Regions from separate parts of the Mycobacterium sp. 20KCMC460 genome, predicted to be linked through region 1. Evidence: riboswitches for the same ligand, from Rfam matches in the RefSeq annotation. Region 1 holds a riboswitch; the other holds the start of a gene.
What was found. A riboswitch is a leader RNA that binds a small molecule or an ion and turns the genes downstream of it on or off. The one in region 1 is predicted to bind magnesium.
Positions count from the first base shown of each region.

Region 2: another riboswitch for magnesium. It lies ahead of MKCMC460_RS13370 (Rv1535 family protein); the one in region 1 lies ahead of MKCMC460_RS20070 (PE family protein).

Region 1 is NZ_AP025524.1:4,349,482-4,353,687, forward strand. It holds gene MKCMC460_RS20060 (DUF6226 family protein) at 1-180, opposite strand, end outside; gene MKCMC460_RS20065 (hypothetical protein) at 493-984, shown strand; M-box (ykoK) riboswitch at 1,209-1,383, shown strand; gene MKCMC460_RS20070 (PE family protein) at 1,768-2,067, shown strand; gene MKCMC460_RS20075 (PPE family protein) at 2,086-3,252, shown strand; partial or broken gene MKCMC460_RS31560 (PPE family protein) at 3,273-4,206, shown strand, end outside.
Region 2 is NZ_AP025524.1:2,854,413-2,858,618, forward strand. It holds gene MKCMC460_RS13360 (carboxymuconolactone decarboxylase family protein) at 1-237, shown strand, start outside; gene MKCMC460_RS13365 (nitronate monooxygenase family protein) at 476-1,594, shown strand; M-box (ykoK) riboswitch at 1,759-1,929, shown strand; gene MKCMC460_RS13370 (Rv1535 family protein) at 2,209-2,442, shown strand; gene ileS (isoleucine--tRNA ligase) at 2,747-4,206, shown strand, end outside.

The DNA of each region.
Region 1 (4,206 bases):
CACTGCTGAAGCGCTGTGCTGATCGGCCTCCGTGCTCACCTCGCGGGCCACCTCGAAACGCCGCTCCAGGTCATCCAGCAGGGCCCGCGCGATGTCGTGCAGAACCCGGTAACGCTCTGCATTGGTGACCCGGCCATAAGCCTCCTGAGGCGGCCCCTGGTTTGCCGACCGATCGTCCACCGGGCCATTCTCCTCGAGTCAACCGAGTATGCACACCCGACCCGCAACACCACTTGACCCTATCGGGGCCGAGCTGTTCGTCGCGCAATGTGCCTGGAAGCGTCGCCCAACGCGACGTGCCTCTTGCTGTCTCCGGTCGATCCGTGAACAATCCCCTGCCCGCCGGGTATCCCGAGCCGGCACCAGCCCGCCAACCCGGATTCACGCCGACCTGTCAGACATCCCACAGCGTAAATACCCTGTGTATCAGCTAGATTCAGCATGCGACTGGTGGTCGAGGTAGCACGACAGTGAACGCTGGGGGTGTCTCAGATGATCAGGTCGTGGCGGTCGATCAAAATTCGGCGGATCCGCTCCTGGCTGGCGGTCAGCGCGGCCGCGGCGCTGATCCCGTGGATCACCTATCTCGCATTCACCCTGCCGCAGAACTACGCGGCCCGTAACTGGGGGACGACGTGGGTGGGCTTCGACATCCTGCTGCTGGCCTTCATGGTCGCAACCGCCGTGACCGGCTTCATCCGCCATCAGCTACTGACACTTTTCGCGTTCACCACCGGGGTTCTGCTGATCTGCGACGCCTGGTTCGACGTCATGACCGCCGAGGACACCGACCGGCTGATCGCGGTGCTTGCTGCCACGCTGGGTGAGCTGCCGCTGGCGACGATCCTGATCGGTGGCACGTTGCGGATCATGCGGCTGCAGCTTCCCCCGTCGTCCCGAAAGTTTCTGCGTTACCGGGCTTTACGACCGAAACGGCCCCGGGTTGGGAGCAAGGTCCGGAAGCCGAGCATGACAGGCAGCTGACTGCCAGAACATTCACAGCAGTTTGGCACTCTTTCCGCAACAAAGGCAGCCGGCGCCGACCCGCCGCATCGAGACACCGAAGTCAATCCCGAAGCGCCACAATCGGAAAGCCTCAGACCGCCGCCGAAGCCCTCGATCCGCGAAGGTGTCCACCCGGTGAACTCTGGCGGCCTTCGATGCCGCTCGCTTGACTCGCCAACCGGACAGTGCCACCATGGCCTACGCAAGCACCTCGCTAGGTGAGGCGTCTGCACGGACACAGGCCACTGACCTCGAACGTCGAAAGACGCCCCGGGTCAGGACAGCTCTTCCCGGCTTAAGGGTTGAGCCCAAGTGGCTTCCGGCTCGACCAGTCGGATACGCCGTGTGGTGCCAAAGCTCTGACGAGAGGGGTGCCGCACCTGGGCTTTTCGGGCCTGGGAGCATCTCCCCGTCGTGCAAGATATGGCATCCCCGCATGCCGCGGCCGTGAGGAGGTGAGGCGGAATGAGTCCCGACGATAGTCCGTATCCGAGACCGGCGACCACCTTCCTTCGCCCATCTCGGTTCTTCCCACACTCGTAATCGGCTGGCCCCGAGGGATTCTTCCGCACGCCGGTGCGTCGACGGACTGTGTCGGCGTGCGCGGAAAAGCTCGATGTCGCCTGCCCTTTGGCAATCTGACGCGCCGGCTACGCGCGCCGCTCACTTGAGTGGAGTTGCATTCGTTACACACCTGGATTGATCGACCCCGAAGCACTTCAGATCTGTTCTATTGCACTAAATTTCGTTAGGAGAAATCCAATGGCCTTTGTCACTGCACGGCCGGAGTCGTTGGCCGCCGCCGCCAGTCGTCTGCAGCAGATCGGCTCGGCGCTGGAAGCCCAGCACGCCGCCACGGCGACCCCGATGACCGGGGTGGTACCCGCCGCAGCCGATGAGGTGTCGCTGTTGACGGCAGCCAAATTCGCCACCCACGCGCAGACTTTTCAGTCGATGAGCGCGCAGGCCGCAGCGATGCATCAGCTGTTCGTGTCCACGTTGCAGACCAGCGCCGGATCGTATGCAGCCACCGAATCGGCCAACGCGGCAGCGGCTCGCTGAAGCATATGAGGGGGACAAATGTACGACTTCGCGGCGTTGCCGCCGGAAATCAATTCGGCCAGAATCTATTCCGGCCCCGGGTCCGGGCCGATGCTGGCCGCAGCCTCGGCATGGAGCACTATCGCCGCTGAAATGCGTTCCGCGGCGGCCTCCTACGGCTCGGTGGTCGACGAGCTCACCAGCGTCGGTTGGTTCGGTCCCACGTCGGTGTCGATGCTGGCGGCGGCCCTGCCGTACGTAGACTGGCTCAGCACCACGGCGACCCAGGCCGAGCAGGCCGGTAGCCAAGCCGCCGCGGCAGCGACCGCTTACGAGACCGCATTCGCCACCACTGTGCCGCCGGTGGCCGTCGCGGCCAACCGCACCGAGCTCGCGATGCTGGTGGCTACCAACGTCTTCGGACAGAACACGCCGGCCATCGCTGCCGCCGAAGCACAGTACGCGGAGATGTGGGCTCAAGACGCCGCCACCATGAACGGTTACGCCACCGCATCCGATGTCGCGTCGTTGTTAGCGCCGTTCACCGCGCCGCAGTCCACCAGCACGCCCGACGGTACGTCGCAGCAAGCCGACGCCGTCGCCCAAGCAGCCCAGACGCCGGCGGGCACGGCACAGTCAGTGGTTTCCTCGGCCACGTCGAGTACGGGTCAGGCAACGTCCGTCGGATCAGTCGCGTCGTATCTCACCGGCCTGCTGAACGGCTCGGACAACTCGGCAGTGGGCACCTTCCTGGGCGGGAACTTCGCCAGTACCGGCCTCCTCAACGGTGCGATCGCGGGCGGACCGTTCAACCCGGAGTTCCTGCTGCAAACCATCGCGGGGTTCTACCCGCAGGCTTGCGTCGACTCCGGAATTGCCGAAGTGGCTCCGCACCTGGCGGAGTTGAAGTCGGCGACGCTCGTCTCGCCGGAACTGGGCATGGGTGCCGCCGCCGGCATGGGCCACGCCCGCTTGGTGGGCAACCTGTCGGTGCCGTCCGGCTGGACGTCGGCGGCCAACGTCTCACCTGCCGGAACCGCTTTGCCGGCAACCGGTCTCGGCGACATCGGGTCGAGTGCAGGCGGCGCGGGCGGACCGGGAGCCTATCCCGGGCCGCTGGTGGGCGCCGGCCGGCGGGCTCGTCGCGCCATACCCAAATACGGTTTCCGACCGGTCGTGATGCCACGTCCACCGGCCGCCGGATAACGAGACGTCAGGAGACCGTCATGATCGACTTTGCGGCACTACCGCCGGAAATCAATTCAGCACGCATGTACGCGGGTCCCGGGTCGGCATCGATGCTGGGCGCGAGTTCGTCGTGGAACACAATGGCCGCTGAAATGCGCTCCGCTGCAGCCTCATACGGCTCGGTGATCGCGACCCTGACCGATGATGGCTGGATCGGCCCGTCCTCGACGCTGATGGCGGCCGCGGTAGGGCCCTTCATCGAGTGGCTGAGCACCACCGCCGTTCAGGCCGAACAGGCAGGTAGCCAGGCTACTGCCGCCGCGGCCGCCTACGAGACGGCGTTTGCTATGACGGTACCGCTGGCTGCGATCACAGCCAACCGTGCCCAATTGTCAAACCTCATGGCTACGAACCTTTTCGGGCAGAACACCGCGGCGATCGCGACCACCGAGGCCCAGTACGCCGAGATGTGGGCCCAAGACGCCGCGGCGATGAACGGCTACGCAGCTGCGGCGAATGCGGCGACACAACTGACACCGTTCACCTCGCCGCAGTCCACCACGACCACCGATGGCCTCACCAGCCAGACGAACGCGGTTGCGCAGGCAACCAGTAGCTCGACCGCGTCGAGCACGTCGGCCGACACGGTGTCCGGCCTGGCCGAGTGGCTCGGACTGGCTCCCAACACCAACACGTCCACCACCGGTCTCGCCGGGGTGCTCAACTTCCTGGACGGAAGCGACGGGTCGCTGGTGGGAAGCTTCCTCAACAACGCCTCGGTGGCCAACATCTCGAATGGATTCACCACCAGCGGGCTGACGAATCCGACATCCATGATCGACAGCGTCACCGCCTTCAGCTATCTGACCAACCCGCCCGGCCTCGGCGCCGGAACCGCCGCGGAGGCGGCTGGAACCGCGATGGCACAGACAGCCGGTGCCGAATTGCCAACGGCAACAGCCTAGCTGGGGG
Region 2 (4,206 bases), 1.5 Mb from region 1:
CTCGCCGCCACCGACGACGTAGTGCGCGACGGTGTGCTCAGCGATGCGAGCTGGGCGGCGTGCGAGCGCGAATTAGGCAGTGGTGAATTAGGCAGTGACAGAACGGTTTTGATTGAACTGGTGACCGCGATCGGGGCATGGCGGATGGTGGCGTCGATGCTGCGCAGCCTGCGGGTGCCGCTGGAGGACGGGGTGGACAGCTGGCCGCCCGACGGGGTGGGGCCCTCAGTGGTCTGATCGCGTTTCTTCCGCCGAGCGTTTTTTCTTCGCCGAGCGTTTTCTTTCGCCGAGCGTTTTTCTTTCGCCGAGCGTCACGCTGGCGCAGCGTTGGGCGTCGGGCGTCACTCCAACGTGACGCTCGGCGCAAAGGGGAGGGGTGACGCTCGGCGCAAAGGGAAGGGGTGACGCTCGGCGCAAAGGGGAGGGGTGACGCTCGGCGCAAGGGGGCCGGGTGTGAGGGCGTAGCGTCGCCGATATGCGAACCAGAGTTGCCGAAATGCTCGGCGTCGAGTTTCCCATCTGCGCCTTCTCGCACTGCCGCGACGTGGTCGCCGCGGTGACCAACGCCGGCGGGTTCGGGGTGCTCGGCGCTGTCGCCCACAGCCCCAAACGCTTGGAGAGCGAACTGTCCTGGATCGAGCAGGAGACCGGCGGCAAGCCCTACGGCGTCGATCTGCTGTTGCCGCCCAAGTACGTTGGCGCCGACACCGGCGGCATCAACGCGCGGCAAGCCCAGGAACTGCTGCCCGAAGAGCATCGCGCGTTCCTCGACGAGCTGATGAGCCGCTACGGCGTCGCGCCCCACGCCGAGGACGAAGAGGCCATCCGCGGCGGCCTCAACATTTCGCCCAAAGGCTACGAACCGTTGCTGGAAGTGGCCTTCGGCCACAACATCCGGCTGATCGCCAGCGCGCTGGGCCCGCCGCCGCACGATCTGGTGGAGCGCGCGCACAGCCACGACGTGCTGGTGGCCGCCCTGGCCGGGACCACCAAGCATGCGCAGCGGCACGCCGCGGCCGGGGTGGACCTCATCGTCGCCCAGGGCACCGAGGCCGGCGGGCACACTGGCGAGGTGTCCACCATGGTGCTGGTCCCGGAGGTGGTCGACGCGGTGGCGCCGACGCCGGTGCTGGCCGCCGGCGGGATCGCCCGGGGCCGGCAGATCGCGGCTGCGCTGGCGCTGGGTGCCGAAGGCGTGTGGTGCGGGTCGGTGTGGCTGACCACCGAGGAAGCCGAGACGGTGCCGGTGGTCAGGGACAAGTTCCTGGCCGCCACGTCGTCGGACACCGTGCGGTCGCGATCGCTGACCGGCAAGCCGGCGCGCATGCTGCGCACCGCCTGGACCGACGAATGGGCGCGGCCCGACACCCCCGACCCGCTGGGCATGCCGCTGCAGACCGCCCTGGTCACCGACTCGCAACAGCGGATCAACCAGGCCGCCAACCAGCCCGGCGCCAAAGCCCGGGAGCTGGCGACCTATTTCGTCGGGCAGGTGGTCGGGTCGCTGGACCGGGTGCGGCCGACGCGGGCAGTCGTGCTCGACATGGTCGAGGAGTACATCGACACCATCGGGCGACTCGACGGCCTGACATAGCGAACTCACATCAAATTGTGACATCGAACACATCCGCATTTCCGCAGGTCACAGCCCCGGAAGTGGGGCGAGCGCCGGCTGTGTGCGTAGCGGAACCATAAAGATCCCAAAACAGGGGTACGGCGCGTTGACCCAGCCCGCTCCGTGGTGCATCATCGGTCAGGCAAGCACCTCGTTAGGTGAGGCGGCTACACCGAACACAGGCCACTGACCCCGAACGTCGAAAGACGCCCCGGGTCAGGACAGCTCCTCCCGGCTTAAGGGTTGAGCCCAGGTGGCTTCCGGATTACCGGACACGTCGGGTAGTGCCAAAGCTCTGACGAGAGGGGTGCGGATTTCCGGCAGTCGCCGGATTCTGTCCTCCTGTGTGCGCGCAGATTACGCGTTACCCGCGTGCGCGGCGACCGAGAGGAGGTGAGGGACGAATGAGTTCCAGTGGTAGTCCGGGCCGATATCCGGGCTCTGTTTCGTCCCTGACCGGTCTCCGGCAAAACGCTCTGACTTAAGAGCTCTCGGTTAAGCCAGCCGAATCGGAACCGTTGCGGGACGGGACTTCCCAAGAAAGTTTCAAGCTCCCCCTGTCAACGTGTGATTTCCCACCCGAGGAGGCGATCATGACCGCTGCGCTGTACGACGAAGTCGTTACCTTCCCCAGTGCTCCCAAGCTGCGCGTCGTGCGCGACGTTCCCGCGGCCCCGGCCACCAAGACGGCGCGCCGCGCCGAGGCGGTCGCTGCCGCCGCCGGCAGCGACCCGCTGATCGACGGTGCCGCCCGGCTGCTCAGCATCCCGCTGCGGCACATGTACGCCGCGCTGTGGCGCATCGGCGTGCTCGAGGTCCAGGCGTAACGCCATGGACAGTGCGCTACCCGGGACTCCAAGGGGTTAACCGACTGCAGGCCTGGTCCTGCGGCGGGTTAGCCCCTTGGAGTCCTTTAGACTTAGACAATTGGCGCAGATCCGGCCATCACCGGGGAGCCTTCGGAAGAACAGCCGATCCGGCCCAGTAGAACCGAACGGGTAGGCCCGTCACAGCCGTCACGAGCGGTCACGCGGTTTGCGTGGCAAGCGGGGTGGTACCGCGGCGTTCGCGCACCAGCGCATCCGTCGTCCCCGTGCCTGAAGCAACAGGGCACCACGGGAGCGACGCACGATGACCGAGAACTACCCGAAGCTGGCCGCCGGATCGCCCGACTTTCCGGCGCTCGAGCTCGAGGTCCTCGACTACTGGTTCCACGACGACACCTTCCGCGCCAGCATCGCCAACCGCGACGGCGCCCCCGAGTACGTCTTCTACGACGGGCCCCCGTTCGCCAACGGCCTGCCGCACTACGGGCATCTGCTGACCGGCTACGTCAAGGACATCGTGCCGCGGTATCGCACCATGCGCGGCAACAAGGTGGAACGCCGATTCGGTTGGGACACCCACGGTTTGCCCGCCGAACTGGAGGTGGAGCGCCAACTCGGCATCACCGACAAGTCTCAGATCGACTCGATGGGAATCGCCGCGTTCAACGACGCCTGCCGCGCCTCGGTGCTGCGTTACACCGACGAGTGGCAGCAGTACGTCACCCGGCAGGCGCGCTGGGTCGACTTCGACAACGACTACAAGACACTCGACCTGCCCTACATGGAGTCGGTGATCTGGGCGTTCAAGCAGCTGTGGGACAAGGGTCTGGCCTACGAGGGCTACCGGGTGTTGCCGTACTGCTGGCGCGACGAAACCCCGTTGTCCAACCACGAACTGCGCATGGACGACGACGTCTACCAGAGCCGCCAGGACCCGGCCCTGACGGTCGGGTTCAAGGTGAGCGGTGGTGATCTGGACGGCGCTTACCTGTTGATCTGGACGACCACCCCGTGGACGCTGCCGTCCAACCTGGCTGTAGCCGTGCACCCGGACGTGACGTATGTGCATGTCGCGGTGGGGGATCGGCGCTTCGTGCTGGCCGAGGCGCGCCTGGGCGCCTACGCCCGCGAACTCGGCGAAGATCCCTCGGTGCTGGGCACCTACCGGGGCGCGGAACTGGTGGGCGCCCGGTACCTGCCGCCGTTCCCGTATTTCATGGACGCGCCCAACGCTTTTCGGGTCCTGCCGGCCGACTTCGTCACCACCGAGGACGGCACCGGGCTGGTGCATCTGGCGCCGGCCTACGGCGAGGACGACATGGCGGCGGGCGACGCGGCCGGAATCATCGCGGTCACCCCGGTGGACGCCAAGGGCCGCTTCGACGCGTCGGTGCCCGACTACCAGGGGCAGCACGTCTTCGACGCCAACCCGCACATCATCCGGGACCTGAAGAACGGCAGCGGCCCGGTCGCGGTGAACGGCGCGGTGCTGCTGTGCCACGAAACCTACGAGCACCCCTACCCGCACTGCTGGCGCTGCCGAAACCCGCTGATCTACCGGGCGGTGTCGTCCTGGTTCGTGCGGGTGACCCAGTTCCGCGACCGGATGGTGGAGCTCAACCAGCAGATCACCTGGTATCCCGAGCACGTCAAGGACGGCCAGTTCGGCAAGTGGCTGCAAGGGGCCCGCGACTGGTCGATCTCGCGAAACCGGTACTGGGGCACTCCGATTCCGGTCTGGAAGTCCGACGACCCGGCCTACCC